2 linked regions of the Luteibacter rhizovicinus DSM 16549 genome follow. The protein of the gene in region 1 interacts with the protein of each later gene in a pairwise test. Links are inferred from orthologs where the notes say so. Each region holds a gene or a part of one and is shown in the gene's direction. Other genes may lie near its edges.

The links. Proteins that work in one complex are often made in the same cells at the same time.
Region 2: the proteins of secD (region 1) and pheT interact in binary tests that used the Escherichia coli proteins (3 or more experiments, as listed by UniProt). The link is inferred for Luteibacter rhizovicinus DSM 16549 from one-to-one orthologs.

Annotation. Positions count from the first base shown.
Region 1 is NZ_CP017480.1:582,736-585,705, reverse strand. Bases 86-2,970 are described here. They hold secD (protein translocase subunit SecD), read left to right. Parts: upstream 86-533; coding sequence 534-2,408; downstream 2,409-2,970. Other genes in these bases: secF (protein translocase subunit SecF), read left to right, coding at 2,419-2,970; yajC (preprotein translocase subunit YajC), read left to right, coding at 125-472. UniProt on the Escherichia coli protein: Part of the Sec protein translocase complex. Interacts with the SecYEG preprotein conducting channel. SecDF uses the proton motive force (PMF) to complete protein translocation after the ATP-dependent function of SecA.
Region 2 is NZ_CP017480.1:2,940,584-2,946,265, forward strand. What follows is about bases 1,537-4,557. They hold pheT (phenylalanine--tRNA ligase subunit beta), read left to right. Parts: upstream 1,537-1,866; coding sequence 1,867-4,248; downstream 4,249-4,557. Other genes in these bases: pheS (phenylalanine--tRNA ligase subunit alpha), read left to right, coding at 1,537-1,833; ihfA (integration host factor subunit alpha), read left to right, coding at 4,250-4,549; BJI69_RS13385 (MerR family transcriptional regulator), read left to right, coding at 4,530-4,557. Outside these bases: rpmI (50S ribosomal protein L35), read left to right, coding at 170-367; rplT (50S ribosomal protein L20), read left to right, coding at 382-741; more of pheS, read left to right, coding at 841-1,536; more of BJI69_RS13385, read left to right, coding at 4,558-4,886; BJI69_RS22635 (hypothetical protein), read right to left, coding at 5,061-5,682.

The DNA of each region.
Region 1 (2,970 bases):
CATGGCGCCCCCAAGCCTTGGCGGGGCGCGGTACATAAGCACCGGGGTGCGTGGCATAATCCACGATCTTTTTACGTGAGCAGCCGCTTTTCCGTGGCTGTTCCATGACTTGCGAGAATTGACGATGAGCCTTCCGACCTTCGCCGCCATTGCACAGGCCACCGCTCCCGCTGCCGGGGCCTCCCAGGGTGGGGCACTGGGCCTCTCGCCGCTGATCATGATGGCGGTGCTGTTCGGCATCTTCTATTTCATGATGATCCGCCCGCAGATGAAGCGTCAGAAGGAACACCGCAACCTGTTGTCCGCGCTCGCCAAGGGCGACGAAGTGGTGATGGGCGGCGGTCTCGCCGGCCGCATCGAGGAAGTGGGCGAGTCCTTCGTCCGCGTGGAGATCGCCCCGGGCACCGTCGTCCAGGTGCAGAAGGGCTCGATCACCCAGGTGCTGCCGAAGGGCAGCCTCAAGAAGTCCTGAGCTTTGTCTCAACGGCGTCAGCCGCGGCCGCTTGTGGCCGCTTTTCATGGAATGGCAAGGCATGAGTGATTTTCCACGCTGGAAATACGCGCTGGTCGTGATCGTGTTGCTGCTCGGCATCGTTTACGCGTTGCCGAACGTCTTCCCGCCCCAACCGGCGGTGCAGATTTCGGGTAACCGCGGCGCAACCGTCGATGCGGCATTGAAGACCAAGGTCGAGGGCATCCTCGCCACGGCGAAGACGCCGGCCTCGGTGATCGACGTCGATGAGAAGACCAGCCGCCTGCTGGCACGCTTTGCGACGGCTGACGCACAGACCAAGGCATCGGACGCCCTGCGGACGACGCTGGGTGAGAATTACACCGTCGCGCTCAACCAGGCGTCGACGGTGCCGGCGTGGCTGCAGTCGATCAACGCCTTCTCGATGCCGCTCGGCCTCGATCTGCAGGGCGGCGTGCACTTCCTGATGGAAGTCGACCAGGGCGCGGTCGTCGATGCGCAGGAAACGCGTTATTCCGACGACATCCGGGCGTTGCTGCGCGAGAAGAAGGTGTCCTACGACGCCGTCAATCGCAATGCACGCGGCCAGGGCGTCAGCGTGGTTCTGCGTACGGATGCCGATCGCCAGGCCGCGGCCACGCTCATCGCCACCGATTATCCGGAACTCACCGTCGCCGATGGCGCGGCCACGGGCAATCGTTTCATCCTCAACGCGGTGATCAAGGCGACCAAGCTGCGTGAGCTCTCCCAGAGCATGATCACGCAGAACCTCACCACGCTCCGTCAGCGCGTCAATGCGCTGGGCGTCTCCGAGCCGCTGATCCAGCAGCAGGGCGCCAACCAGATCGTGGTGGAGCTCGCCGGCGTGCAGGACACCGCCGAGGCGAAGAAGATCATCGGTGCCGTGGCCACGCTGCAGTACCGCGCCGGCCTGTACACGCCGCAGCAGGCGGCGGATGCCGCCCGTTCGGGTAGCGTGCCGCCGGATGCCAAGCTTTACTACGGCCGTGAAGGCCGCCCGTACCTGCTCAGCAAGACCATCATCGCGACGGGTGACGAGCTCACCTCGGCGGTGTCCGGCCGTGACCAGCAGAACGGCACGCCCAATGTCAGCGTCTCGCTGAACAGTGCCGGCGCACGCAAGATGCAGGACTTCACCAACGGCAACGTTGGCAAGCCGATGGCCGTGCTCTACATCACGCGGACCACCGACACGAAGATGGTCGACGGCAAGGAAGTGAAGACGCCGAAGATCACCGAAGAGGTGATCAACTACGCCAATATCAGTTCGCCGTTCGGCAAGCAGTTCTCGACGAACGGCCTGCCCAGCGATTCGGAAGCGTCGGAGCTGGCGCTGCTCCTGCGCGGCGGCTCGCTCGCCGTGCCCATCGACATCGTCGGTGAAAGCGTGATCGGTCCGAGCCTCGGCGCGGACAACATCGACAAGGGCTTCAAGGCGGTCATGCTCGGCCTCGGCCTGGTGCTGGTTGCCGCCGCCATCTACTACAAGCTGTTCGGTCTCGTTGCCGACGTCGCCCTGTTCTTCAACCTGGTGCTGCTCATCGCCGTCATGTCGATGATCCACGTCACCCTGACGATGCCGGGCATCGCGGGTATCGTGCTGACACTCGGTATGGCGATCGATGCCAACGTGCTGATCTGCGAACGCATCCGTGAGGAACTGCGCAACGGTTCCTCGCCGCTGGCTGCGATCCGCACCGGCTACGACAAGGCCTGGGCGACGATTCTCGACGCCAACGTGACCCACCTGCTCGCCGCGCTCGGCCTGATGACCATGGGTTCGGGCCCGATCAAGGGCTTCGGTGTCACGCTCTTCATCGGTATCCTCACGTCGATGTTCACGTCGGTGACGGTCACTCACGCCATCACCGCGCTGATCCACGGCGGCCGCAAGCTCAAGACCCTGTCGGTCTGAGGAGGAAGCCATGGAAATCTTCAACCACAATTCGAACTTCAACTTCCTCGGCCTGCGCCGTTTCAGCATCGGTCTCGGCATCCTGCTGATGATCGGCTCGATCAGCCTGATCCTGACCAAGGGCTTCAACTACGGCCAGGACTTCGTCGGTGGTGTCGCCGTCGAGGTGGAGTACCAGGCCCCGATCGATCCGGCCGACGTTCGCGCGGCACTGGAGAAGTCCGGCCTCGAGAACCCGCTGGTCCAGGCTGTCGGCGGCACGCGTGACTTCACCATCCGCATGCAGCCCAAGGACGACAAGAACTCGGTCTCGCTGACCGGCGATGAAGCCGCTGCCAAGGTGGCAGGCGACGTCGTCGCCGCACTCAAGGTCACCCGTCCGGACGTGATCCAGAAGAGCCGCTCCTTCGTCGGCCCGCAGGTCGGTGAAGAGTTGCGCAGCGACGGCGTCGTCGCCGTGGCCTTCGTCATCATCGGCATCATGGGCTACCTGTGGCTCCGCTTCGAATGGCGTTTCGCCCTCGCGGCGCTGGCTACCGAAATCCACGACGTCCTGGTGACC
Region 2 (5,682 bases), 2.4 Mb from region 1 along the record:
CACGGAGCCCCCAGCCCCCCAAGCCCACTGGCGCGGCCCTTCACGATTCGGTATCATCGCCGGCTCGGCCTGTATGGATAGGCCGAGCCACCGTACCCGGCAGGAAGGAAAGTGTGTTGCCGCAAGGCACGCCGCCGGAACAGTCAGCAACCGAATACGGAGCATTCCGATGCCCAAGATCAAGACCAACCGGGCGGCAGCGAAGCGTTTTCGCAAGACCGCGTCGGGTAAGTTCAAGGCTGGTCACGCCTTCAAGTCGCATATCCTGACGAAGAAGTCGACCAAGCGTAAGCGCGGCCTGCGCGCTCCCAACCACGTGAAAGCCTGCGACACCAAGAGTGTGGCTCGCATGCTGCCGTATCTTTAAGGGAGGGTTGAACCATGGCTCGTGTTAAGCGTGGCGTTACCGCCCGTCGTCGTCATAAGAAAGTCCTCGGCCGTGCAAAGGGTTATTACAACGCCCGTCGCAAGGTCTTCCGTGTAGCTAACCAGGCCGTCATCAAGGCTGGCCAGTACGCTTACATCGGCCGCAAGCAGCGCAAGCGTCAGTTCCGCGCCCTGTGGATCGTTCGTATCAATGCTGCCGCCCGTCAGTTCGGTCTGTCGTACAGCCGCCTGATCAACGGCCTGGCCAAGGCTGAGATCGCTATCGACCGTAAGGTCCTGGCCGACCTCGCCGTGCGCGACATCAAGGCGTTTGGCGTGATCGCAGAGAAGGCTAAGGCCCATCTGGCTGCGTAATCCGCTTTACCACGCACGGTAGTCATACCGCGCGAAGATGGATAACGTGGGGAGAAGGCCTGGCCTTCTCCCCATTTTTTTTCCCCGTCAGGAACACCGATGGAATCGATCGAGCATATCGACGCGTCCCTGCGCGACATCGAAGCTGCATCCTCGCTCGAGGCACTCGACGCCGTCCGCGTCGGTCTGCTGGGCAAGAACGGTGCGGTCACCGCGGCGCTCAAGGCGCTGGGCCAGTTATCCGGCGACGAGCGCAAGGCGCGCGGCGCGGAGGTCAATCGCGTCAAGGAACGACTGACCGACGCCATTACCGCCCGTAAGCAGTCCCTGGAGCAGGCCGAGCTGGATCGTCGCCTGGCCTCCGAACGCATCGACGTGACCCTGCCGGGCCGCGATGGCGAATACGGCGGCATCCACCCGATTACCCGTGCCCTCGAGCGCATCGCCGACATCTTCGGGCGTCTTGGCTACCAGCGTGCCGACGGTCCCGAGATCGAGGACGACTGGCACAACTTCGAGGCGCTCAACTTCCCGCCGCACCATCCGGCACGCGCGATGCACGATACCTTCTACTTCGGCGACGGGCGCCTGCTGCGCACGCACACCTCGCCGGTGCAGATCCGTTCGATGCAGGGCCGTCAGCCGCCGATCCGCATCATCGCGCCGGGCAAGGTCTATCGCAGCGATTCGGACCAGACGCATTCGCCGATGTTCCACCAGATCGAAGGCCTGCTGGTCGACGAGACCTCGAGCTTTGCCGATCTGAAGGGCACGCTGTCCGAATTCATCCGCGCGTTTTTCGAGCGCGACTTCGAGATGCGTTTCCGTCCGAGCTATTTCCCGTTCACCGAGCCCTCGGCGGAAGTCGATATCCGCTGGGATGCCGAGGACGGCACCGAGCGCTGGCTCGAAGTCCTCGGCTGCGGCATGGTCCATCCGACCGTGCTGAAGAACTGCGGCGTCGATCCGGAGCGTTACACGGGCTTCGCCTTCGGCCTCGGCGTCGAGCGCTTCGCCATGCTGCGCTACGGCGTGAGCGACCTGCGCGCCTTCTTCGAGAACGACCTGCGCTTCCTGCGCCAGTTCGCCTGATCGCCGTCGAACCCACGTTAACGAGTCGCTCCCATGAAATTCTCCGAAAACTGGCTGCGTGAACTGGTTGCCATCGACGCGGATCGCGCGACCCTGGTTCATGCGCTGACGATGGCCGGCCTGGAAGTCGAAGGCGTCACCCCGCTGGGTGAGGATCTCGACGGCGTGGTCGTCGCCGAAATTGTCGAGGCCGTGAAGCATCCCGAAGCCGACCGCCTGCAAGTGTGCAAGGTGGATGCAGGGCAGGGCGAGCTGCTGCAGATCGTCTGCGGCGCGCCAAACGCGCGCGTAGGCATTCGCGTGCCGCTGGCCAGGGTGGGCGCGAAGCTGCCCAACAACGTCGACATCAAGGCGGCGAAGCTGCGCGGTGTCGAATCCTTCGGGATGCTCTGCTCGGCGAAAGAACTCGACATCGACGCCGACGCGTCCGGCCTGCTCGAGCTAGCGGCGGATGCGCCGGTCGGTACGCCGATCGCCGACTACCTCGGCCTGCCCGATGCCAGCATCGAGCTGAAGATCACCCCGAATCGTCCGGACGTGCTCGGCCTCAATGGCCTGGCACATGATGTGGCTGCCCTGTTCGGTAGCCGCGTGAAGGCGATCGGCACGGCCAGCGCGCCGGTGACGGCCAGCGCGAGGCGCGACGTTCGCCTGGAAGCCGGCGCCGACGCACCGCGTTATATCGGCCGCGTCATTGAAGGCGTGGATGCCAGTGTGGCATCGCCGCTGTGGATGGCCGAGCGCCTGCGTCGCGCTGGTATCCGCCCGATCAGCGCCATCGTCGATATCACGCAGTACGTCATGCTCGAGCTCGGCCACCCGATGCACGCGTTCGACAACGACACGCTTTCCGGGGCCGTCGTCGTGCGGCATGCGGGGCAGGGTGAAGTGGTCAAGTTGCTCGACGGCCGCGAGGTCAAGCTCGACCCGTCCTTCGTCGTGATCGCGGACGAAGCCCATGCCCTCGCCCTCGGCGGCATCATGGGTGGCTTCGATTCGCGCGTGACCGACACCACGCGCAACGTGTTCCTCGAAGCCGCGCACTTCGCGCCGGCCGCGATCATGGGTCGCGCACGCAAGCTCGGCATGCATACGGATGCCTCGCATCGCTACGAGCGCGGCGTCGATCCGGCGCTTCCGCAGCGTGCCATCGAGCGCGCGACGGAATTGCTGTTGCAGATCGCCGGCGGTAGCGCCGGCCCGCTGACCCTGGCCGAGCGCCCGGAAGACCTGCGTGAGCACGCGCCCGTGATACTGCGCCACGCGCGCCTGCGCCGCCTGCTCGGCATCGATATCGCCGGCAGCGAGGTCGCCCGCATCTTCACCGCCCTCGGCATGCATGTGGTCGAGTTGGCGGACGGCTGGGAAGTGACGCCGCCGAGCAGCCGTTTCGACATCGAGCGCGAAGAAGACCTGGTCGAAGAGGTCGCGCGTATCCATGGCTACGATCGCATTCCGACGCATATCCCGGCGGGGCAGATCGCCCTGCGTTCCGAGCCCGAGGCCCGCCTCAGCGAGATGGCGCTGCGCGACCAGATCGCCGCGCGCGGCTATTTCGAAGCCGTGACGCTTTCCTTCGTCAACGCCGACCTGCTCACGACCTGGGGCGTCGACAAGGGCTGGGTGCCGCTGGCCAACCCGCTTTCGGCGGATCTGGCCGTGATGCGGACCTCGTTGCTGCCCGGACTGATTGAAGCGCTGCGTCATAACCGCGCACGCCAGCAGGAGCGCGTTCGGTTGTTCGAGGTGGCCCGTAGCTTCCACGCTACCGGTGATGCGCCCGACGAAGTGGGTCGCGTGGCCCTTGTCGCCAGCGGCGCCGCGCGTGCGGAACAGTGGGGCGAAGCGACCCGTCCGGTCGATTTCTTCGACCTCAAGGGCGACCTCGACGCCTTGATCGCCCACACGGGCGAGCCGCAGCGCTGGTCGGTCGACGCCGATGACCTCCCGTCCTGGCTGCATCCTGGCCGCGGCGCACGCATCCTGCGTGACGGTCGGCCGGCTGGCTTCCTGGGCGCCCTGCACCCGGCGCTGGCCAAGGCGCTGGACCTGGGTCCGGACGTTCACGTGATGGAACTGGCGCTCGAGTCGATCCTTGCCCGTCGCCTTCCCAGTGCTGGCCGCGTTGCACGTTTCCCGGCCGTTCGCCGTGATATCGCCGTGGAACTGCCCGAAGACGTGTCCTGGGCTGCCGTGGAGACCGCCGTGCGCGAGGCGCTCGGCGAGGTCCTGAAGGAGATCCGCCTGTTCGATCGCTACGCCGGCAAGGGGATCGACGAAGGACGAAAGAGTCTCGCTATGGGCTTGATTTTACAGGACGCTTCACGCACCCTTACCGACGAAGATGCCGACGCTCGCGTGGCAGAAGCGGTGGGGGCATTGGAGAAGACATGCAAGGCAAGACTGCGAGGATAAGATGGCGCTGACCAAGGCGGAAATGGCCGAGCGGCTTTTCCTCGACGTGGGTCTCAACAAGCGTGAGGCCAAGGAATTCGTGGACGCCTATTTCGAGGTCGTGCGCGAGGCCCTGGAACGAGGTGAGCAGGTCAAGTTGTCCGGCTTCGGCAATTTCGACCTTCGGCAGAAGAATCAGCGGCCCGGTCGTAATCCAAAGACCGGCGAAGAAATTCCCATCTCGGCCCGGCGGGTTGTCACCTTCCGTCCTGGCCAGAAACTCAAGGTAAGAGTCGAGGGCTATGCTGGATCCAGGGAATAACACCGAACTTCCGGCGATCCCGGCGAAGCGCTACTTCACCATTGGTGAAGTCAGTGAGCTTTGCGGCGTCAAGCCGCATGTCCTTCGCTACTGGGAGCAGGAGTTTCCGGCCCTCAAGCCCGTCAAGCGTCGCGGCAATCGCCGCTATTACCAGCGCCACGACGTGCTCATGATCCGCCAGATCCGTTCTTTGCTTTACGACGAGGGTTTTACCATCACGGGTGCTCGCGCCCGGCTGGAAGGCCCGCAGGCTCGTATGGAAGCGAGCATGTCACATCAGATCGTGCGTCAGGTGCGTCTGGAGCTGGAAGAAGTACTGACCCTCCTTCGTCGCTGACCGGCTTCCGCAGGTCGCGGCGTTGCTGCTACAATCGTTAGCTCGTCGGGGTGTAGCGCAGCCTGGTAGCGCACTACGCTGGGGGTGTAGTGGTCGCGAGTTCGAATCTCGCCACCCCGACCATTATTCAAAAAAAACGGCGCCCCTCTCGGGGCGCCGTTTTTTTTGCCTGATTCATTGGTGGGAGCCGGCTTCGCCAGCGATAAATTCCCTCACGACAGACACCGTCTTCGACTTCCTCTTGAACTCGGTCGTGACCACCAGCCGCGAATGATCGGCAGCCACGTCGTAGTGCTGCACGATGTCGCCGCGCTTGTCGTCGATATGGATCACGACCACCAGGCTGTCGCCGTCCCAGCCGGCTCGCGTGACGTCACCGCCCGCGTCCTTGCCGGTCACCATCGGGACACTGCTTGAGTGGCCATTGGGCGCGATCTGCAGGCTGCCCGGATGAAGGGCGATGTCCAGCGTGTCGGGAAGCAGGAGAGCCCGGCGCAGCATGTCGCCGTTCCCACCGCCAGTCGTGTTGCCGGCGCCGTTGCCACTGCTGGCACCAGGGTTGGAACCACCACCGCCATGTCGGCCACCACCGCCCATACCGCCGCCACCCATGCCACCTCCCATACCCCCACCGCCGCCGTGACCGTGGCCACCGCCCATGCCGCCGCCGCGACCGCTGCCGCCCGCTGCTGGGGAGGCATCAGGATCTTCGCTGTGAGAAACGTCCACGACCCAGTGGCCGTCGAACGAGTGCGGATGGTCGGGCGCGGCGCTCAATCGGATGCTGTTGCCGGCA